Regions from separate parts of the Robertmurraya mesotrionivorans genome, predicted to be linked through region 1. Evidence: riboswitches for the same ligand, from Rfam matches in the RefSeq annotation. Region 1 holds a riboswitch; each other region holds the start of a gene.
The links. A riboswitch is a leader RNA that binds a small molecule or an ion and turns the genes downstream of it on or off. The one in region 1 is predicted to bind lysine.

Region 1 (3,249 bases):
AACATTTTACTGCGCTTTCTTTTATATTGATATAACAATTAATGTAAAAATTTTTTAAATCAGTTTTTTTTGTTTTCATGCGTATTTCCCCGGAAAATGTATATAATAGAATAATAGAAAGTGGGGGACATGTTTTGAGTGAATTGAAATTAGAACAACCTATTTCGGCCACAGATCCTGCACTTGTTCCAGCCTTTGGATATGAATTACTAAGAGAAGTGCTTCTTCCAGACATTCTTGGAAGAGAAACAGCTTCTATTTTATACTGGGCAGGTAAGGCTTTAGCCAGAAAGTACCCTTTGCAGTCGGTCGAAGATATTATTACTTTTTTCCAACAGGCAGGTTGGGGCACACTACAAATTAAATCTGAAAAAAAGAATGAGCTTGAGTTTGAATTATCGAGTGATTTAATCAAAGATCGCTTTAAAGAGTATCCAGACTGTCACTTCCAATTGGAAGCAGGATTCTTGGCTCAACAAATGGAAGAACAAAAACAAGTAATTACTGAAACGTATGAACACCCGAAGAAAAAGCTCGCTAAGGTTTCCTTCACTGTACGTTGGGATAGAAAGGATTCTATTGAATAGTACGTAAAAAGCTTTCATATTTTTTATGAAAGCTTTTTAGTTTTATCTTTTTTCTTCAAGTCATTGTTTTATGCCTTAACAGATTTTCCAGACAACTCAAATGCTTCGTGAAGCGCTTCAACTGCTTTCAGCATTTGTGCTTCCTCTATTACTGTAGAAACCTTAATTTCAGAGGTACTCACCATCTTTACCTGAATCCCCCCTGCGGCTAGCACTTCAAACATTTCTGCTGCAACCCCAGGATTAGAAATCATCCCTGAACCTACAATCGACACTTTTGCAAGGTTTGGCTCTGCTTCAATACCTTCATATTTCAAGGAATCTTTATTAGCCTGTAGAACAGCCATGGTTTCTTCCAAATCTGTGCTTTTAATAGAAAAAGATAAATTTGTCGTTGATTCATTCGTCATACTTTGAATAATAATATCAACGTTCAAATGATTTTTTGCTAAGATGGTGAAAATCGTGGACAGATTCGTCAATCCATTTGGTAGGCCTAAAACACTCACTCTCGTAATTTCATCTTCAAAGGCAACCCCACGTACAACTAAGCTTTGTTCCATTGATACTTCCTCCTCAATTATCGTTCCATTTTCTCGCTCCATACTTGACCGTACTTCAAGTGGGACTGCGTAATTTTTTGCATATTCAACGGCCCTTGGATGCAACACTCCCGCACCTAAGTTAGCTAACTCTAACATTTCATCGTAAGAAACAGCCTTAAGCTTTCTTGCCTCTTTCACATAACGTGGATCTGTTGTAAATACACCTGTTACATCGGTATAAATATCACATTTATCAGCTTTCAGTGCGGCTGCTAATGCCACTGCTGTTGTATCGGATCCACCTCTACCAAGAGTTGACACCGCTCCATCAATCGCAATTCCTTGAAAGCCGGCTACGACAACTATTTTCCCTTTATGTATCTCAGTTTGGATTTTAGTTGTATTAATGTGTAGAATCCTGGCATTTCCATGAACTGCCTCCGTTTCAATTCCTGCTTGCCAACCAGTGAAGGATATTGCTTCATAGCCTTTTTCTATTAACACCATCGATAATAATGCGATGGTCACTTGCTCACCTGTCGTAAGAAGCATATCCATTTCACGTTTATTTGGACGACTTGAGATTTGATTTGCTAGACCCACTAATTCGTCTGTTGTTTTCCCCATCGCAGACACAACGACCACTACGTCGTTCCCACGCATCTTTTCTTCAATTACTCGATCGGCCACATGCTTAATACGATCTACATTTCCTACCGAAGTACCACCAAACTTTTGGACAACTAATCCCATATTTCCCCCTACTTTCTTTTCATCTCTTTCATGGGCTATTTTTGAAAATACAAAAAAGCCATGAGAGATATCTCATGGCTGCGTGAATGAACGTACATAAATACGGACTTATACACAGTGAGATAGCTCTCCAAGACATACAGTCTTGACAATCCAGTATTTATTCAACACAGGACCAGCAGATATGGCAATTCAGAGACCTATCCACTTCGGCGAACATCCCCTTTCTCAGCTTCTCATTGAATCTCAGCATTCTCAAAGCTGGTACTATTGGTGCTCGCACCTCTACCTTCACTTAACAATTAAGTGATTAATATAAAATTTTCCTAATTATAGCACAGCCTTCTGGTGACGACAATGCTATTCTTGTAATTTTCTCATTAACAGATCTACTGTATTTTGTGGAAGTCCAATAGATAAAAAGTCCTCTTTGTTTGCTTCCTTCATTTTTTTTACCGACCCAAAGGCTTTTAATAATTGTTTCTTCCTTTTCTCACCGATTCCCGGAACGTCATCCAAAATCGACTGAAACACGGTTTTTCCTCGAAGTTGCCTGTGAAACGTGATGGCAAATCGATGTACTTCGTCTTGAATTCTTTGAAGCAAATAAAATTCCTGGCTATTCCGTTCAAGCGGAACGACCGCTAATGGCTTCCCATACAATAGCTGTGAGGTTCTATGTTTATCATCTTTCACTAGTCCAGTTATCGGAATGTCTAGACCAAGTTCATTTTCCAAAATATCTCTTACCGCTTCTACATGGCCCTTTCCACCGTCTATCATAATCAGATCTGGAAGTGGAAGATTTTCTTTAAGCACACGAGAATATCGTCGTCTTGTGACTTCCCTCATCGATTCATAATCATCAGGACCCTTAACAGACTTAATCTTGTATTTCCGATACTCTCTTTTTGCTGGCTTTCCGTCAATAAATACAACCATTGCCGATACTGGGTCTGTTCCTTGGATATTTGAATTATCAAATGCTTCAATTCGGTGTGGGGTATAGATTCCCAGCTGCTCTCCTAGTTGCTCGACTGCTTTTATCGTTCTCTCTTCATCTCGCTCCACGAGTGAGAATTTTTCTTTTAAAGCAATGCTTGCATTTTTTGTAGCTAACTCTACTAGGTCCTTTTTCTGTCCACGTTTAGGCTGCAAAACCTTTGTTTGTAGGAGTTGTTCCGCCAATTCTAGGTCTACTTCATCACGTAACAAAATCTCTTTTGGTTTAAAATGACTGGATTGATCGTAAAATTGACCTAAGAACGTTAAAAACTCTTCTTCCGCTTCTCCGTAAATAGGCAACATGGAAATGTCTCTCTCAATGAGCTTGCCTTGGCGAACAAAAAATACTTGAACACACA
Region 2 (3,249 bases), on a different contig from region 1:
CATAGCTGAAAAAGGAACACCAGAAGAAATCTTCACCCTCTCAACCAACCCTAGAACGCAGCAGTTCCTTAACAAAGTAGCACGCTAAACAAGAAAAGCGGAAGCGCCCGTTTAGCAACGTATGGACTGGAGAGCTTCGACTGAGATAAAGGAATCCGAAAAGCGGAAGCACCTTGATCAGCTCCGACAGGCATAAGACGAAGAACGAAAGAGGTCCTGACCTCTGTAGGGCTTTGGCTTATGACCCGAGGAGCTAGGTGCTGGAGCTAGACAACACGGAGAGCGGAAGCGATTCGATGTTGACTTATCGTAGGGAGAAGATCGAAGTACACTAGTTGCTGGTCGCTGAAGCTGGACATATAAAAAGGGGTAAAGTGTCCTTCCCAGAAGGACACTTTACCCCTTTTTGTCCACGAGCGGTGACAGACACCCTCCGTGGACACTTTGGCCTCATTTGTCTTTTTGTGGTGTCTGTCACCGCAATAGGTGTTAGGCTGCTTTTTTGGCTTTTGTTTTTTTGCTGTGCGCTCTGGCAACTGGGCCGTAGAAGAAGATTCCACTTGCAAGAAGAGCCATACCGAACATAAATGTTTTGATGTCTGCTGTACCCGCATAGATTACCCATACCGAATACAAAGTAGCTAGTAAAGCAATGACACCGTCAATCACTTTTGATCTTGCTTGTCCTTCATACGTTTCACCTGTAATCACTAGCTTTAACTGGAATACAGCTGCAATGAAGTAAGGAACCAGGTAAGATAAGGTTGCAATATAAATAACAAAGTCAAAGGCCGCAGAGATTGAATTTGAAATGGTTGAGAAGATAAATAACTGTCCTAATGAGTTTGTTATTATCATTGATAACACCGGAATACTCTTCTCGTTTTCCTTTAAGAATGCAGGTAAAAACAGACCTTGCTTGGCTGCTTGGTACGGAACCTCTGCACTTAGCATCACCCAACCAATGGTGGATCCAAATAAGCTGATTAATCCAATACCTGCTAACACTTTTCCAGAAACAGGTCCAAGCACGGAGACAATCGCATCAATTAATGGCTTGTCTGACGCAATTAACGCCTCTTGGCTTAATAAGCCCATAACTAATGTACTTACTCCAATATAAATGGCTAACGCAATGAACAACCCTAGAATCGTTGCACGCTTGACGTCAATTTGCTTTTTCGCACGTCCCGCAAAAACAACCGCGGATTCTACACCGATAAACGCCCATAAAGTAGCAACCGCCGCATTGCTAATCTGACCCATTAGCCCAACCGAAGCACCATTCTCATCGAAACGTGGCTCAACCATAGGAAGCATATTGGAAGCCTCAAATGCAAACAAGGCAACAATAATGAAGATGAAGAAACCTGCCACTTTTGAAGCTGTTGCAATGAAGTTTAATTTCCCTGCATTTTCTAACCCACGTAAAATAATGAAGTGTGTTCCCCATAATAAAATCGAACAAACCGCAAAAGTTAATGCATTTCCGACCTTTAAAGTAAAGGAACCAACTGTAAATAACTCAGCCTGACTCGTTAGTATTGGAAAGAACGTTGATAAATAACTAGCGAATGTTGTAATGATGGCAATATTTCCTGCTAAGTTACCAATCCAATAACCCCAAGTAGCCATGAAGCCGGAAAGAACCGAGCCTCTAGAATTTGGCTTAAAAAGCTCTTTCGCATAAATTTGTGGTCCACCATTTAAATTCGGCTTTCTCATTCCTAAATTCCCGAACACAAGCGCTGTTACAAGCACTCCTGCTCCTGTAAATAACCAAGCGAGAATAACTCCCGCTGGACTTGCAGCTTCTGACAGTGAACGTGGTAACATAAAGATACCCGAACCTACCATATTTCCAACTACTAATGCAGTTAGTATCCATAAACCTAACTTAGTTTGTTTCCCCATAATAATATTCCTTTCTATTATTATTCTTTAACTCTCAAAAATAGAGGTCCCTAAAAGACATAAAAAAACACACCAAAACGTGAGTACAGTGTGTTTTACAGTAACCGCATCAGGCAAATGGATAGTTCAACATAGCTTTTTGCTATGACAGTCCTACACCTATTCGATGTAGTCCCAGCTACTATAGTCAGAGAATTATAGTGCTTCGGCGAAAATTCCTTTCAACTGAAATCATTGAGCTTCTCTGGCTCTCATCCAACCTACTAATATTTTTCGCAACCTCTACCTCATCTTGAGCTGATGAGGATCATATTTAATTTAAATGCTTTACTAGAATAATTCATGAACGTTTTTATGTCAATGGCATTAATTGCTATTGTACCTCTCGAACATCAGAAAATGGATAAAATACAAACTCACTAACTCCAACAATCTTTTCCTTCTTAATAAAACCAAGACCGTTTCTTGAGTCCATACTGCGAAGTCGATTGTCACCCAATACAAAATAATGCCCTTCCGGAACGAGAGTAGGTCCATAATCCCCCGTTAACACACTACCTTGTTCATGAGCTTGCTCACGATTACTTTCTAAATACTCTTCACTGTGAACCACACCATTGATTAGTAACTGATCCTCCCTTATTTCGATCATATCTCCAGGTAAGCCAATAATTCTTTTTACGTAATTTTCGCCTTCTCCTTTAATAATCACAATGTCCTCACGTTCAATTTTGTCTGTATTTACTTTGTTAACAAATATTTTCTCTTGATCGTGAAGCGTGGGTTCCATCGAGGCACCATCCACAATATAAGGAGCAAAGACAAATGTACGAACGACGACTACGATAGCAAAAGCAATAAACACCGATTTACCCCAGCTAATTATTTCTTGGCTCTTCTTAGTTTCTCCCATCCTATTCTGCTCCTCTTTTCTTTAATAACTTGTTTACATTTTATCATAATCACTGAGTACCCTCGGTTAGCAAAGCTCACTTTCAGCCCATAAATCGTATGACAAAATTCTCCAAAAATATAGAAATAGCCAAAAAAAAGGCAGCACTAGTGCTGACCCCTACCTATCCCTATTGTTGACTCTTCAATTTTCTGTACTGATACATTTTCCACTGATAATGAATAAAGCAACCGATACAAAAACCTAATAGGGCAACGGTCGCAGCAATCGCGACTAGTATCGTAAATATATACCCTACCACTGGCAGATTGAAGGCAAACCCAATAAAACCTACCCCTAAGCATAGTATGGCAATTTTTTGATTAAACTGCTGCTGCTCCCAATCTTCTTGCAGATACTTTGATGGTTCCTTTTTTAAAAAC
Region 3 (3,249 bases), on a different contig from region 1:
CTTCTTCCTTGGAGCGTTTTAATACTTTCACTTGTCCTACCACACAGTTCATAAGAACGTTGTGATTGTTAAAAAGGTTAAATTGTTGGAATACCATACCTAAATGCTGTCGGTAGGCCGCTACATCATGCTTGTCATCCAATATATTTTCACCATGATAGATAATTTTTCCGCCGCTTGGTTTTTCTAAAAGATTCACACAACGAAGAAGAGTTGATTTACCAGAACCTGAGGAACCGATAATGGTGACTACTTCTCCTTTATTCACGGAAAAATTAATGTCTTTTAATACTTCATGAGTTCCAAAGGATTTGTTTAAATGCTGTATATCGATAATCTTTTCCATAGTCTCTCCTCCTTCTCTCATTATTTTTGAGCTACTTCTACTTGTGCGTCGTTTCCAATAACCGTATAGCTGTCAGAGCCATCTAATTTCTTTTCAATATATAGCAAGATTCTTGTTACGATAAAAGTCATCACAAAATAAATTAGACATGCGACGAAGAAGGATTCAAAATATCTAAAGTTATTGCCTGAAATCGATTTGGTAACGAAAAATAATTCTGTCACGGAAATCACATTCAGAACGGACGTATCTTTAATATTAATAACAAATTGATTTCCTGTTGCAGGTAGAATATTTCGAATTACCTGTGGCAAAACCACATTCCACATCGTTTGTAGATGATTCATTCCGATCGCATGAGCGGCTTCAAACTGTCCTTTTTCAATCGAAACAATTCCACCACGAACAATCTCAGCCATATAGGCTCCTGTATTAATCGATACTACAAAAATAGCTGCCACAAACACATTCATATCTATACCAAATGCTAATGCGGATCCATAGAAAATAACCATTGCTTGTACAATCATCGGTGTTCCACGGAAAAACTCAATATATATAGAAAGGATTAGGTTAATCACTTTTAAAAGTATTTTTTTCGCACCACGTTCAGGTACGGGAATCGTTCGTATAACGCCTGCTAATAATCCTATCATTGCCCCAAAAATCGTTCCAATAAGAGCAATTAAAAGTGTTAAACCAGCACCACGAAGGAACATAGGCCAGTTTTCCGCGATGATTTTAATAACCCACTCAACACTCATCTTTTCTCCTCCTTACCGTATAAAACCGACTGTATGCATATATACAGCCGGTTTCTATATCTTATTTTGCTGCTGGTTGATTCTTAATAGCGGCATCCATGATGCTTGTTTGTTCTTCCTCTGAGATCCCTGCTAAAATTTCATTGATTTTTTCTGTTAAATCACTGTCTTTTTTCAAACCGACAGCGATCGCTGTATCATCTTCTGATGTTTCGAAACCATCTTCAAATTCAACCATCACATAGTTTTCATTTGCAGCTGATGCACTAACTCCTTCTGGACGTTCTGAAACGTATCCATCAATGATCCCTGATTCAAGAGCAACTCTCATTGCTGGGAAGTTGTCCATCGCCGTTTTCTTGTTTACACCTTCAATTTGATCAATTACATTGTAATGGAATGTATTTAACTGCGCTGTAATCTTCGCACCTTTGAAATCTTGGATAGAAGTAGCACCTTCATACTTGCTTCCTTTTTTCATAACCATAACTAGATTAGATTTATAGTAATTATCCGTAAAATCAATTGTTTCTTTACGCTCAGCTGTTGGTGACATTCCAGCTATAATGGCATCAATTTTACCTGATGTTAAAGCTGGTACTAGGCCATCCCACTCTGTTTTAACAATCACTAATTCTTTTCCTAATCCTTCAGCGACCTTCTTAGCGATTTCCACATCATATCCACCTGCATACTCTGCAGAACCATCAATTTTAACTCCACCGTTAGAATCGTCGTTCTGAGTCCAGTTAAAAGGAGCATAACCCGCTTCAAGACCAACCTTAAATGTTTTATCCTCTGATGATCCAGAATCAGAACCGTTACTTGTCCCGCATCCTGCTAATAGTAGAATAGATGAAACCAACAAAACTATGAATAATGATAACTTGTTTTTCATGAAGTCTCTCCCCCTGTTATTCTATGGTACTAAAACAACAAAAAACGACCTGAGATAAACTCAGGTCGCGTTATGCATAGTAGCCCAAAGTCCTCTCTTTTATCCCAAATGAGATAGCACAACTCAATAAACGGAACCGTTTATCGAGACAGTCCTGCAGCTCTTAACTACAGACCCAGCATGTAATACTGAGAATATTACAAACTTCGGCGACATTTCCTTCTCCTTAGCATCATTGCTTCTCAAACTCCACTAAAGACTGTTAAATATCGCGCCTCTACCCCACTGTTAAAAGTGAGGTCTTATTCAATTATCTTCTTATACTACAATACTATCTTTGAATTCGTCAACCGGGTTTTTATGGTAAAAATGTCCCACTAACGAATGCACCCTTTCAATCAAATAGCCCAAATCCTTTTTTTCGTTATCTTATAGGTTCCCATTTGAGTTTTGAAAACTGTTTTTCGGAGGCAGTTTGCTCGAGAAAAAAATTCAATCAAACGTTTGATTGAATTTTCCCGTTCTTATTTTCTACTTATTTTAGATGTTTACTGTTTTAACGTTACCTTTTTGTTCAATCACATAAACTAGTTCCTCGATAATATCGTTTAACTTCATCTGACTAGTATCTTTCCCTAATATAATCGTAGTTTTATAACACAATTTTTTCTCCTGTTCAGTCATTCATATCCCTCATCTCTAACATGGTCTTACACTCATTATTCCCTCTTTTTTTATTTATATTCATAGTTTCGAAGTTAAAATCATATAATCATTCACTTTTCTCTAATAAATAATAGAATAGTAAAGTGCTATTAATAATGCTTAAGTACGTTTCTTCACATAATTTGTTCCACTCTGGTAAATATTAAATATGTTGTTAATCAAAAAAGGAGGAAGACAAATTATGGACTCACAAAGGGCACAAGAAATATCGTCTTCATCGGTAATGACCAATGTAACTTATAACGGAAAGCAAATCTACATAGAACATGTGGATCAACAAAAAGGAATGGCCACTATTCATCCCCTAGATGAACCCAATAAAAAGCAAACTGTTTCTGTGACCAGTTTAATTGAACAATGAAATATTCAAACTGGTATAGGTATAGCCCATCATTTTTTTGATGGGCTATGTTTATTCTCTTAATTTACGCTTTTACCTGTATTTTAGAGCTTATCTGATTAGTAAGTTTAGCAATTATTATTGTAGTTAATCGGTAAAATAAATAACCTACAAA

Region 2: another riboswitch for lysine. It lies ahead of ACRX5O_RS23815 (amino acid permease); the one in region 1 lies ahead of ACRX5O_RS01025 (aspartate kinase).
Region 3: another riboswitch for lysine. It lies ahead of ACRX5O_RS17565 (transporter substrate-binding domain-containing protein); the one in region 1 lies ahead of ACRX5O_RS01025 (aspartate kinase).

Annotation. Positions count from the first base shown of each region.
Region 1 is NZ_JBPCCH010000001.1:205,481-208,729, reverse strand. It holds gene ACRX5O_RS01030 (YslB family protein) at 135-587, shown strand; gene ACRX5O_RS01025 (aspartate kinase) at 656-1,885, opposite strand; lysine riboswitch at 2,001-2,181, opposite strand; gene uvrC (excinuclease ABC subunit UvrC) at 2,246-3,249, opposite strand, start outside.
Region 2 is NZ_JBPCCH010000031.1:23,519-26,767, forward strand. It holds gene ACRX5O_RS23810 (amino acid ABC transporter ATP-binding protein) at 1-88, shown strand, start outside; gene ACRX5O_RS23815 (amino acid permease) at 490-1,914, opposite strand; lysine riboswitch at 2,029-2,207, opposite strand; gene lepB (signal peptidase I) at 2,288-2,827, opposite strand; gene ACRX5O_RS23825 (DUF4395 domain-containing protein) at 2,997-3,249, opposite strand, start outside.
Region 3 is NZ_JBPCCH010000012.1:72,025-75,273, reverse strand. It holds gene ACRX5O_RS17575 (amino acid ABC transporter ATP-binding protein) at 1-346, opposite strand, end outside; gene ACRX5O_RS17570 (amino acid ABC transporter permease) at 367-1,110, opposite strand; gene ACRX5O_RS17565 (transporter substrate-binding domain-containing protein) at 1,172-2,008, opposite strand; lysine riboswitch at 2,115-2,296, opposite strand; gene ACRX5O_RS17560 (hypothetical protein) at 2,549-2,671, opposite strand; gene ACRX5O_RS17555 (small acid-soluble spore protein H) at 2,916-3,095, shown strand; gene ACRX5O_RS17550 (VanZ family protein) at 3,160-3,249, opposite strand, start outside.